DNA from 3 places in the Azospirillum sp. genome. Region 3 is predicted to be linked to each of the others. Evidence: predicted binding sites of a transcription regulator. Region 3 holds the regulator's gene; each other region holds the start of a gene.
The links. Region 3 encodes PhoB, which activates phosphate uptake and scavenging genes when phosphate is short. Its sites were predicted from a motif close to TNTCATAAAACTGTCA; they were not measured.
Positions count from the first base shown of each region.

Region 1: ACRWK7_RS27280 (RNA degradosome polyphosphate kinase) is a predicted target of PhoB. The motif match lies at 1,249-1,264, and genes of this name have one in related genera.
Region 2: pstS (phosphate ABC transporter substrate-binding protein PstS) is a predicted target of PhoB. The motif match lies at 1,233-1,248, and genes of this name have one in related genera.

Region 1 is NZ_JBOZRT010000125.1:91,685-95,013, reverse strand. It holds gene ACRWK7_RS27280 (RNA degradosome polyphosphate kinase) at 1-1,181, opposite strand, end outside; gene ACRWK7_RS27275 (SixA phosphatase family protein) at 1,312-1,827, shown strand; gene ACRWK7_RS27270 (CHAD domain-containing protein) at 1,923-3,329, shown strand, end outside.
Region 2 is NZ_JBOZRT010000095.1:6,262-9,590, forward strand. It holds gene pstS (phosphate ABC transporter substrate-binding protein PstS) at 57-1,133, opposite strand; gene ACRWK7_RS21310 (hypothetical protein) at 1,369-1,872, shown strand; gene ACRWK7_RS21315 (DMT family transporter) at 1,876-2,802, opposite strand; gene ACRWK7_RS21320 (hypothetical protein) at 2,893-3,329, opposite strand, start outside.
Region 3 is NZ_JBOZRT010000058.1:15,568-18,896, forward strand. It holds gene ACRWK7_RS13505 (ATP-binding protein) at 1-281, shown strand, start outside; gene phoU (phosphate signaling complex protein PhoU) at 426-1,163, shown strand; gene phoB (phosphate regulon transcriptional regulator PhoB) at 1,160-1,864, shown strand; gene thpR (RNA 2',3'-cyclic phosphodiesterase) at 1,900-2,436, shown strand; gene ACRWK7_RS13525 (hypothetical protein) at 2,481-2,705, opposite strand; gene ACRWK7_RS13530 (hypothetical protein) at 2,721-2,900, opposite strand; gene ACRWK7_RS13535 (cold-shock protein) at 2,985-3,194, opposite strand.

The sequences.
Region 1 (3,329 bases), on a different contig from region 3:
GCCTCGATCAGCGCGGCGACGATGGGCGAATCCTTGGAGGTGCGGTACAGCGTCTGCTTGATCGCCACCACCTGCGGGTCGCGCGCCGCCTGCCGCACGAACTGCACCACCACCTCGAAGCTCTCGTAGGGATGGTGGACCACGATGTCCTTGTGGCGGATCGCGGCGAAGCAGTCGCCGCCGAAGTCGCGGATGCGCTCCGGGAAGCGGGCGTTGAACGGGCGGAAGACGAGGTCGGGGCGCTCGTCGACGATCAGCTGCTTGGTGTCGACCAGCCCGATCAGCCCGTCGAGGATGAACACGTCGTCGTTCGACACGCTCAGCTCGGCGCGCAGGAACTCGCGCAGGTCGGCGGCCATGCCCGCATCGACGGCCAGCCGGATGACGCTGCCGCGGCGGCGGCGCTTGAGCGCGGATTCGAAGGTGCGGACCAGGTCTTCCGCCTCTTCCTCGATTTCGATCTCGCTGTCGCGCAGGATGCGGAAGACGCCGTGCGCCTTGACCTGGAACGGAGGAAACAGCTGGTCGATGAAGGTGAGCACCACCTTCTCCAGCTGGATGAAGCGGATGTCCGAGCCCGGCAATCTGATGAAGCGGTCCAGCTGCGCCGGCAGCGGCACCAGCGCGTCCAGGTGCGTGCCCTTGACCGTGTCGTGCAGTTGCAGGCCCAGCGAGAAGCCCAGGTTCGGGATGAACGGGAACGGGTGCGCCGGGTCCACCGCGATGGGCGTCAGGATCGGGAAGATGTCGTCGAGGAACTTGGCCTCCAGCCAGTCGCGCTCGGCCTCCGACAGCTCGTCCGGGTCGACCACGGCGATGCCGTTCTCGCGCAGCTCCTTCTTGAGCGTGCGCCAGACGTTCTGCTGCTCGCTCATCAGCTCGATGATGCGCTGGTTGACGGCGGCCAGCTGCTGGGCGGGGGTGAGGTTCTCCGGGCTGGGCGCCTTGACGCCGGCGGCCACCTGCCCTTTCAGGCCGGCGACGCGCACCATATAGAACTCATCCAGGTTGCTGGCCGAGATCGACAGGAAGCGCAGCCGCTCCAGCAGCGGGTGGTGCGGGTTCGACGCCTCCTCCAGGACGCGCCGGTTGAAGGCCAGCCACGACACCTCGCGGTTGATGAAGCGCTCCGGCGATTCGGGGTCGATGGTGAAGTCGTCGAGCTGCTGGACGTCGGACACGGGTTGCCTCGCTGGAGAACCGGGATGGGACGAACATGAAACAGGCGTATAGCCTACAACAGCTGGATTACGATTTGGCGAAACGGCATGCTTGTCCAGTGAAAACCCCCCTGCCGGGAGGCCCTGCGCCATGAAGACGCTCTGCCTGATGCGCCACGCCAAGTCCGGCTGGGACGATCCGTCGCTGGCCGACCACGACCGGCCGTTGACCGAGCGCGGGGTGGAGGCCGCCGGACTGGTCGGCCGCCACCTGAAGCACCGGGGAATCCACCCCGACCTGGTGCTGTGCTCCACCGCGAAGCGCGCCGCCGACACGCTGGCGCTGGTGCTGGAGGCGCTGGGCCGCGACGCGACCGTCAAGCACGACCGCGGGCTCTACCTGGCCGGCGCGCCGGCCCTGCTGGAGGCGCTGCGGGCGGCGCCCGATTCGGTGGGAACGCTGATGCTGGTCGGCCACAACCCGGACATGCACCACCTCACCCAACACCTCGCCGGATTCGGCGACCCGAAGGTCCTGCGCGCGGTGGCCGAGAAGTTCCCCACCGGCGGCTGCGCCATCCTGACCTTCGAGACGACGCGCTGGCGCGACGTCTCCCCCGGCCAGGGCCATCTGGTGGAGTTCGTGCGACCGCGCCTGCTGGCATAACCCCCGGCCTTGGGGTATTCCAGGACACCCGTCCCGGAACCCGAGGCCGCACCGCGTTGGCAACCGCTCCGCTCCCCGCATCCCCGACCGGCGCCATGGCGCACGAGGTGGAGTTGAAGCTCCACGTGCAGCCGGACGACCTCGCCCGGCTGGCGGCGCTGCCGCTGCTGGCGGAGCGGGCGGAGGGAGCGCCGGTGACGGGACGGCTGCGCACCGTCTATTTCGACACCCCGGACCTGCGCCTGTACGGCCGCGGCATCGCGCTGCGCCTGCGCCACGACGGCACACGGCGGATCCAGGGCCTGAAGACCGTCGCCGCCGACCCGCAGGCCGACGCCGCCGCGGTCGCCGTGCGGCGCGAGTGGGAGTGGCCGGTGGAGGGCGACGCCCCCGACTTCGCGCGCCTCGACGCCGAGGGCGCCGGCGCCCTGGTGCCGGAGGACGCGCGCGGCGAACTGATGCCGGTCTTCGCCACCGACTTCACCCGCACCGCGGTGCTGCTGCGCCTGGACGCGCAGACCAGCGTCGAGGTCGCCATCGACGATGGCGGCATCGCCGCCGGCCGCGGCGACGAGCGGATCAGCGAGGTCGAGCTGGAGCTGAAATCCGGCCGCATCGGCCGCCTGTTCGCCCTGGCGCAGGAACTGCACGGCGCCGTGCCGTTGCGCATCGGCATGGAGAGCAAGGCCGAGCTGGGCTACCGCATGGTCTCCGGCCGGGCGCCGGCGCCGGTGCTCGGCGACCCGCCCATGTTGTCGCCGCTCAGCACGGTGGCCGAGGCGTTCCGCCACGTCGTGCGGCACGGACTGCGCCAGATCCTCGCCAACGAGCCCTGCGTGCTGGCCGGCGGCGACGCCGAGGGCCTGCACCGGATCCGCATCGCCCTGCGCCACCTGCGCACCGCGCTGACGCTGTTCGCCCCGGTCGTCGCGCCGGCCGAGGCGGCGCGGCTGGAGCACGAGATCCGCTGGCTGGCCAAGCGGCTGCGGCCGGCGCGGGCTTGGGACGTGCTGGCCTCCGCCCTGCCCGACCCGGCGCTCGCCCCCGCCCTGGCCGAGGCCCGCCGCCCGGCGGCGGAGCGCGCCGTGGCCGCGCTGCGCGAGCCTCGCTGCACGGCGCTGCTGCTGGCGCTGGGGGTCTGGCTGGAGGAGGGGCACTGGCACGCCGGCATCGCCCGCGCGCGGCTCGACGCGCCGATGGCCGACCTCGCCGGCCCCTGGCTGGCGGCCCGGCACGCCAAGGCGCGCAAGGCCGAGGATCCCGAACGCCTGCGCCGCCGCCTGCGCACGCTGCGCTACGGCGTGGAGGTCTTCCGCGGCCTCTACCCGCCGGACTCCGTGCGCCCCTACGGCACGGCGCTGGACTCGCTGTACGGCACGCTGGACGCGCTGCACGACCTGCGGGTGGCGGAGAAGCGTCTGAAGGCCCTGGCCGGCGGCAAGGCGGCCAAGCCGCTGGAGCGGCGGGCGGCGCAGCACCGCAAGGCGCTGGCGGAGCGGCTG
Region 2 (3,329 bases), on a different contig from region 3:
AACGGCCGTGGGGAGGACCGGCGGACCGAACCTCCCCACGGCTCAGGCTGGACGTATCACTTGGTGGCGGCGGCCGTCCAGACCGGCTTGTCGCCGGCCTTGATCTGATCCGCCCAGGTCTTGCGGATCATCTGCACCACGTTGTCCGGCATGGGCACGTAATCCAGGTCGGAAGCCAGCTTGCTGCCGTCCTTGAAGGCCCAGTCGAAGAACTTCAGCGCCTCGGTGGCGGTGGCCGGATCCTGCGGGGCCTTGTGCATCAGGATGAAGCTGGCGCCGGTGATCGGCCAGCTGTCCTTGCCCGGCTCGTCGGTCAGGATGACGTAGTAGCCCTTGGAGTTGGCCCAGTCGGCGTTCGCCGCGGCGGCCTGGAAGGCCTGGATGGTCGGCATCACCACGTTGCCGTCCTTGTTCTTCAGGGCGGCGTAGGGGATGTTGTTCTGCTTGGCGTAGGCGTATTCGACGTAGCCGATGGCGCCCTCGGTCTGCTTGACCATGTTGGCGACGCCCTCGTTGCCCTTGGCGCCGATGCCGGCCGGCCACTGGACCGAGGTGTTAGCGCCGATCTGCGTGCCGAACTTCGGGCTGGCCTTCGACAGGTAGTCGGTGAACAGGAAGTTGGTGCCCGACCCGTCGGAGCGGTAGACCGGCGCGATGGCGGTGTTCGGCAGGGTGACGCCGGGGTTCAGCGCCTTGATCTGCTCATCGTTCCACTTCTTGATCTCGCCGAGATAGATGTTGCCGAGCACCGTGCCGCTCAGCTTGATCTCGCCCGACTTGAGGCCCTTGAGGTTGATGACCGGCACCACGCCGCCCATGACCTGCGGCCATTGCACCAGGCCGGCGGCGTCCAGCTCCTCGGGCTTGAGGGGCATGTCGGAGGCGCCGAAGGTGACCGTCTTTGCCTTGATCTGCTTGATGCCGCCGCCCGAGCCGATGGACTGGTAGTTCAGCCCGACGTTCGTCTCCTTCTTGTAGGCGTCGGCCCACTTCGAATAGATCGGGTAGGGGAAGGTCGCGCCGGCGCCGGAAATGTCGGCCGCCTGAGCCGCAACGGAGGCCCCGCTGAACGCCACGGCGGCGCACAGCCCGAGCGCGGCGTGGCGAAGGGTCGTCTTGGTGAGGATGGTCACGATCTCGTCTCCCGTGTTTCAGATCCGGCGCGGTCGCGGACGGCGGCTCGGACGGGGCGGACCTTAGCGGCGCTGTGAGTCCTGTCTGTTGCACTTCTGTTGCAGTTTTGTGAATTGTGCCCCCTTTCTGCCTCATAGGAGATCTGCTCCCTCGCCGGTTGAGCTATGCCGAATAGGGGATAGGATCGCGGGCGCCGGACGGGGGATCCGGCGGTTTTGTGGGGAAGTGGTTTCCATGAATCGGTGGAAGACGATCGCGTGCCTCGGCCTTGCCGGCCTGGGCCTTCTGTCCGGGAACGCCGGGGCGTCGACGGTGGAGGAGCTGGGGCCGGAGGGGCAGTGGCTGGCCGACTGCACCATCGACCGCATGACCGACACGCGCAACTGCCGGGTGCTGGTCTACCGCCTGCTCGGCGACCCGTCGGGCAACGCGCGCGTCGCGGCGATCAGCGTGGTGCCGGTCGGCAAGGACTACGAGATGTTCCTGACCATCGACCGGGGCGTGGTGGAGCGCTGCGCGCTGCGCGTCGACCGCCAGCCGCGCATCGAGTCGTCGGTGTCGACGATCAACGTCTGCGTGTTCCCGAACTTCGCCGCCGACAAGATGGGCGACAGCTTCCGCGGCGGCACGACGGTGCTGACGCGCTACACCTTCAAGGACGGCAGCCAGCAGGACCTCGACTTCCCGCTCAAGGGCTTCAAGCAGGCCTTCGAGGAGATGACGCGGAGTCTGAAGTAGCCCTCAATCCTCGCCCGCCGCGCCGCTCACCACGGCGCGGTGCTTGAGGGTCTCGCGGTGCAGGATGTAGCAGCCGCTCGCCACCACCACCGCGGCGCCGAGGACGACGTGCAGGTCCGGCACCTCGTGCCACAGCGTCCAGCCGAACAGCGCCGCCCACACGATGGAGGCGTAGTTGAACGGCGCGATCACCGCCGCCGGGGCCATGGTGTAGGCGCGCGTCATGAACAGCTGCGCCGTGCCGCCGACCAGCCCGGTCGCCACCAGCAGCGCGAAGCCCCAGAGGTCCGGCGTCCGCCACGCGAACGGCAGCGTCAGCGCGGACAGCAGCGTCGTCGTCAGCGTGAAGTAGAAGACGATGGAGTTGGCGGTCTCGCTGGTGCTGAGCTGGCGGATCGCGATCATCGCGAAGGATTGCGCCAGCGCCGCGCTCAGGGCGACGATGGCGCCGAGGTTCAGCATGTCGGCGCTCGGCCGGACGATGATCAGCACGCCGACGAAGCCGACCGCCACCGCGCTCCAGCGGTGGATGCCCACCTGCTCGGCCAGCAGCGGCACCGACAGCGCGGTGAGGAACAGCGGCGCCGCGAAGTTCAGCGCCACCGCGTCGGCCAGCGGCAGCAGGTGGAACGACCAGAACATCAGCGTCATCGACGTGAGGCCGACGCACGAGCGCCAGAGGTGCCCCATCGGCCGCGCCGTCCGGATGCTGCCGAAGCCGCCCTGCGCCATCACCGTCGCCCACACCGGCACCAGCGCGAAGGCGTTGCGGAAGAAGGTGACCTGGGTCAGGGGATAATCCTCCGCCGTCACCTTCACCAGCACGTTGAGGATGGAAAACAGGAACACCGCGATCAGCATCATCAGGATGCCGCGCGGCGCGTTATCGACCCGCTGGACGATGGGGGGAACCGGGGACTGGTCGGGCATGCCGCGGATGCTAACAAACAAACGCGACCGGGGCCGCATGCCGTGTCCGAATGGCCGCGTTGCAGACGGTTCGCAGACTGATCTGAAATTCTATCGGCCCAGCAGCGCCCCGAACGGCAGCCGGTAGGTGAAGCCGACCACGTTGTTGGCGTCCGTCCTGCCGTCGGTCGCCGGCCCGCCGGTGATGCGGCTGTAGCCCAGCGTCACCTGCGAGCGGTTCTCGAACTGGTAGCCCAGCTCGACCTGCGAGCGGAACTCGACGGGGGCGTGGCTGCTGCGCGGCGAGTTGCTGACGTAGCCGGCGCCGACGCTGGGCGTGAAGGTGAAGGAGCCCACCGGCACGTCGAGCAGCACGCCGCCGCGGCTGGTCATGGTGCCGTCCGGCTGAGTCGATCCGGCGACCCACGGCTTCAGCGCCGCGTACGGCTCCAGCCCCGGCAGCGGGGCGGCGCCCAGGCGGTACTTCGTGTGCAGGTCGCCGATGCGCTCCGACCGGTCGGTCGGCACGGCGTTGGAGAAGGCGAGGG
Region 3 (3,329 bases):
TGGCGGTGATCGACCGCGGCGAGGGCATCCCGCGCCAGCACCTGCCCCGCCTGACCGAGCGCTTCTACCGTGTCGACGCCGCCCGCTCGCGCGCCATGGGCGGCACCGGGCTGGGGCTGGCGATCGTCAAGCACATCGTCAACCGCCACCGCGGCCGCCTGACCATCGACAGCGAGGTCGGCACGGGCAGCACCTTCACCGTCTACCTGCCGGTCGCGGCGCCCCTTGGCGTTGGCGCGGCACAGCCGGCCGCCAAGCGCCGGGCCGGAGATGCGGCCTGACCCCTCCCCCACCGGAGGCGGGGGAGGGCAACAGCATGACAACTCCATGTCCACCGTCACAAAACAGTCATCAAACCGCAATACTCCGGTCTCCGTCGCCCGCTAACGTCCCGCCGACCGCATCGAGGCGTGAAAGCAGGGCCCATGTCCGGTGAGCACATCGTCCGCTCCTTCGAACAGGAGCTTCAGCGAATCTCCAACCTTGTCACCCAGATGGGCGGCGTGGCCGAGGCGCAGGTCGCCGCCGCCGTCAAGGCGGTCGCCCGGCGCGACGTCGCGCTCGCCGCGCAGGTGGTCCAGGCCGACCAGCGCCTCGACGAGTACGAGCGCGCCATCGACGCCGAGGCCTTCCGCCTGCTGGCGCTGCGCCAGCCCATGGCGCAGGACCTGCGCGAGATCGTTTCGGCTCTGAAAATATCCTCGGATCTGGAGCGCATCGGCGACTACGCCGCCAACGTCGCCAAGCGCTCGCTGGCGCTGGCGCAGGTGCCGGCGGTGCGCCCGGTGGTCGGCATCCCGCGCATGGGCCAGCTGGTCGGGAGCATCCTGAAGGACGTGCTGGACAGCTACACCGAGCGCGACGTCAGCAAGGCGATATCCGCCTGGGAGCGCGACCAGGAGCTGGACGACCTCTACACCAGCCTGTTCCGCGAGGTCCTCACCGACATGATGGAGGACCCGCGCAACATCACCCCGTGCACGCACCTTCTGTTCATGGCAAAGAATCTGGAGCGCATCGGCGACCACGCGACCAACGTGGCGGAGACCATCCACTTCCTGGTGGTGGGCGAGCCGCTGGCGGGTGAGCGCCCGAAGAACGACACCTCGTGCGTCACCGTCGTGGCCGCCGGGGAGACACCGCAGGAGATGGGGAATCCATGAATTCGGCGCTGAAGCCGCTCGTCCTGGTCGTCGAGGACGAAGCCGACATCGTCACCCTGCTGAAGTACAACCTGGAGAAGGAGGGTTTCCGCGTGGTCGCCGCCGGCGACGGCGAGGAGGCCCTGCTGCTGGCCGGCGAGCAGACGCCGCACATCGTGCTGCTGGACTGGATGCTGCCGCTGATGTCGGGCCTGGAGGTCTGCCGCCAGCTGCGCCGCAACCCGAAGACCCGCGACATTCCCATCATCATGCTGACCGCCCGCGGCGAGGAGGGCGACCGCGTGCGCGGCCTGAACTCCGGCGCCGACGACTACCTGACCAAGCCGTTTTCGCCGACCGAGCTGGTGGCCCGCATGCGCGCCGTGCTGCGCCGCGCCGCTCCGGCGCTGAACGACGAGACGCTGCGCTTCGGCGACGTGGAGATGGACCTCGCCTCGCACCGGGTGCGCCGCCAGGGCCGCGACGTGCACCTGGGCCCGACCGAGTTCCGCCTGCTGCGCCACTTCCTGCAGCACCCCGGCCGCGTCTTCTCGCGCGAGCAGCTGCTGGACATGGTCTGGGGCCACGACGTCTACGTCGAGCCGCGCACCGTGGACGTGCACATCCGCCGCCTGCGCAAGGCGCTGAACGAGGAGACCGAGGTGGACATCATCCGCACGGTCCGCTCGGCGGGGTATGCGCTGGACGAGAAAGCGGCCTAGATAAGGGGGGTCGCTCCCTTCATCCCGTGGCCTGAATGATCCGACTCTTCGTAGCCCTGGACTTTCCCGCCGACGTCCGCGAACGCCTGGCCGGCCTCGCCGGCGGCGTTCCCGGCGCGCGCTGGACCGAGGCCGGGAACCTCCACCTCACCCTGCGCTTCATCGGCGAGGTGCCGGACGACACGGCGCACGACATCGACGCCGCCCTGTCGGAGATCGCGGCGCCGGGCTTCGACCTGGTGCTCGACGGGGTGGGGATGTACGGCTCCGCCCGCAACGCCCGCGTCCTGTGGGCCGGGGTGGAGCGCAGCGAGGCGCTGTCCCACCTGCAGAGCAAGGTGGAGTCCGCGCTGGTGCGCTGCGGGTTGCCGCCGGAGGAGCGCAAGTTCTCCCCGCACGTGACGCTGGCGCGGCTGAAGGACGCGCCAAAGGACCGGCTCGGCCGCTTCCTGGAGGACCGCGGCCTGTTCCGCGCCGGGCCGATGCGCATCGACCATTTCACGCTGTACCGCAGCCACCTGGGCAAAGGTGGCGCGGTGTACGAGGCGTTGCGGGAGTATGGGCTTAGCTAATCAAGCCCTCCCCCGCCGGAGGCGGGGGAGGGCTTTAACGGCACTCACGCCGACCGCGAGATCGACTTGATCGGCCCGCGCGGGTTGCCGGACATCTCGGCGATCTTGCGGTCCTGCTCCTCGATGAAGCCGCGGATCGGGCCTTCGCCTTCGTAGCCGTTCGCCAGCTCGGCCGGAACCTTGCGGTTGGAGGTGCGCGCGCCGTCCTCGTAGAGGATGTCGAACAGCACGAAGCCGGTGTCCGGCTTCTGGGGTTTCTTCTTGGCCATGGGAACCTCGGGAACTCAGGTGTTTTCGGACTCGGCATCGGCAACAGGCGCGGTGCCGTCCTGTTCGGTGCCGTCCTGTTCGGCCTTGCGCTTGGCGGCCTCTTCCTCGCGGCGCTGGAGCTTTTCCTGCTTCTTCGCCTCTTTGGCGCGGTTGCGCTCGGCGCGCTGCTGGTTGTAGTTGGGCTTGAACGCCATGGGACCTTCTCCAGTACGCAGGCAAACGAAAAAGGGGCACCGGACGCCCGGTGCCCCCCTTTACCATGGGAACGCTCAGGCCGGTCAGACGGCCTTGAGGTTCTCGGCCGAGGTCTTGCCGCGCTTCGGATCGCGCTGTTCCTCGTAGGAGACCTTCTGACCCTCGTTGAGGCCGCGCATGCCGGCGCGCTCGACGGCGGAGATGTGGACGAAAACGTCCGGGCCGCCGTTGTCGGGCTGGATGAAACCATAGCCCTTCGTGCCGTTGAACCACTTCACGGTGCCAGTGGGCATCGCTGTCCTCCAATGATGCGGGGTAGCACCCCACCACCGGCGGGGCGCATCATCTGTATTCCAGGAATCGCAGCGGTCGCAGTGCCCAATGGGCGTAACAGGCCGAACGTCCGAAGCAGAATGACCCGACCAACG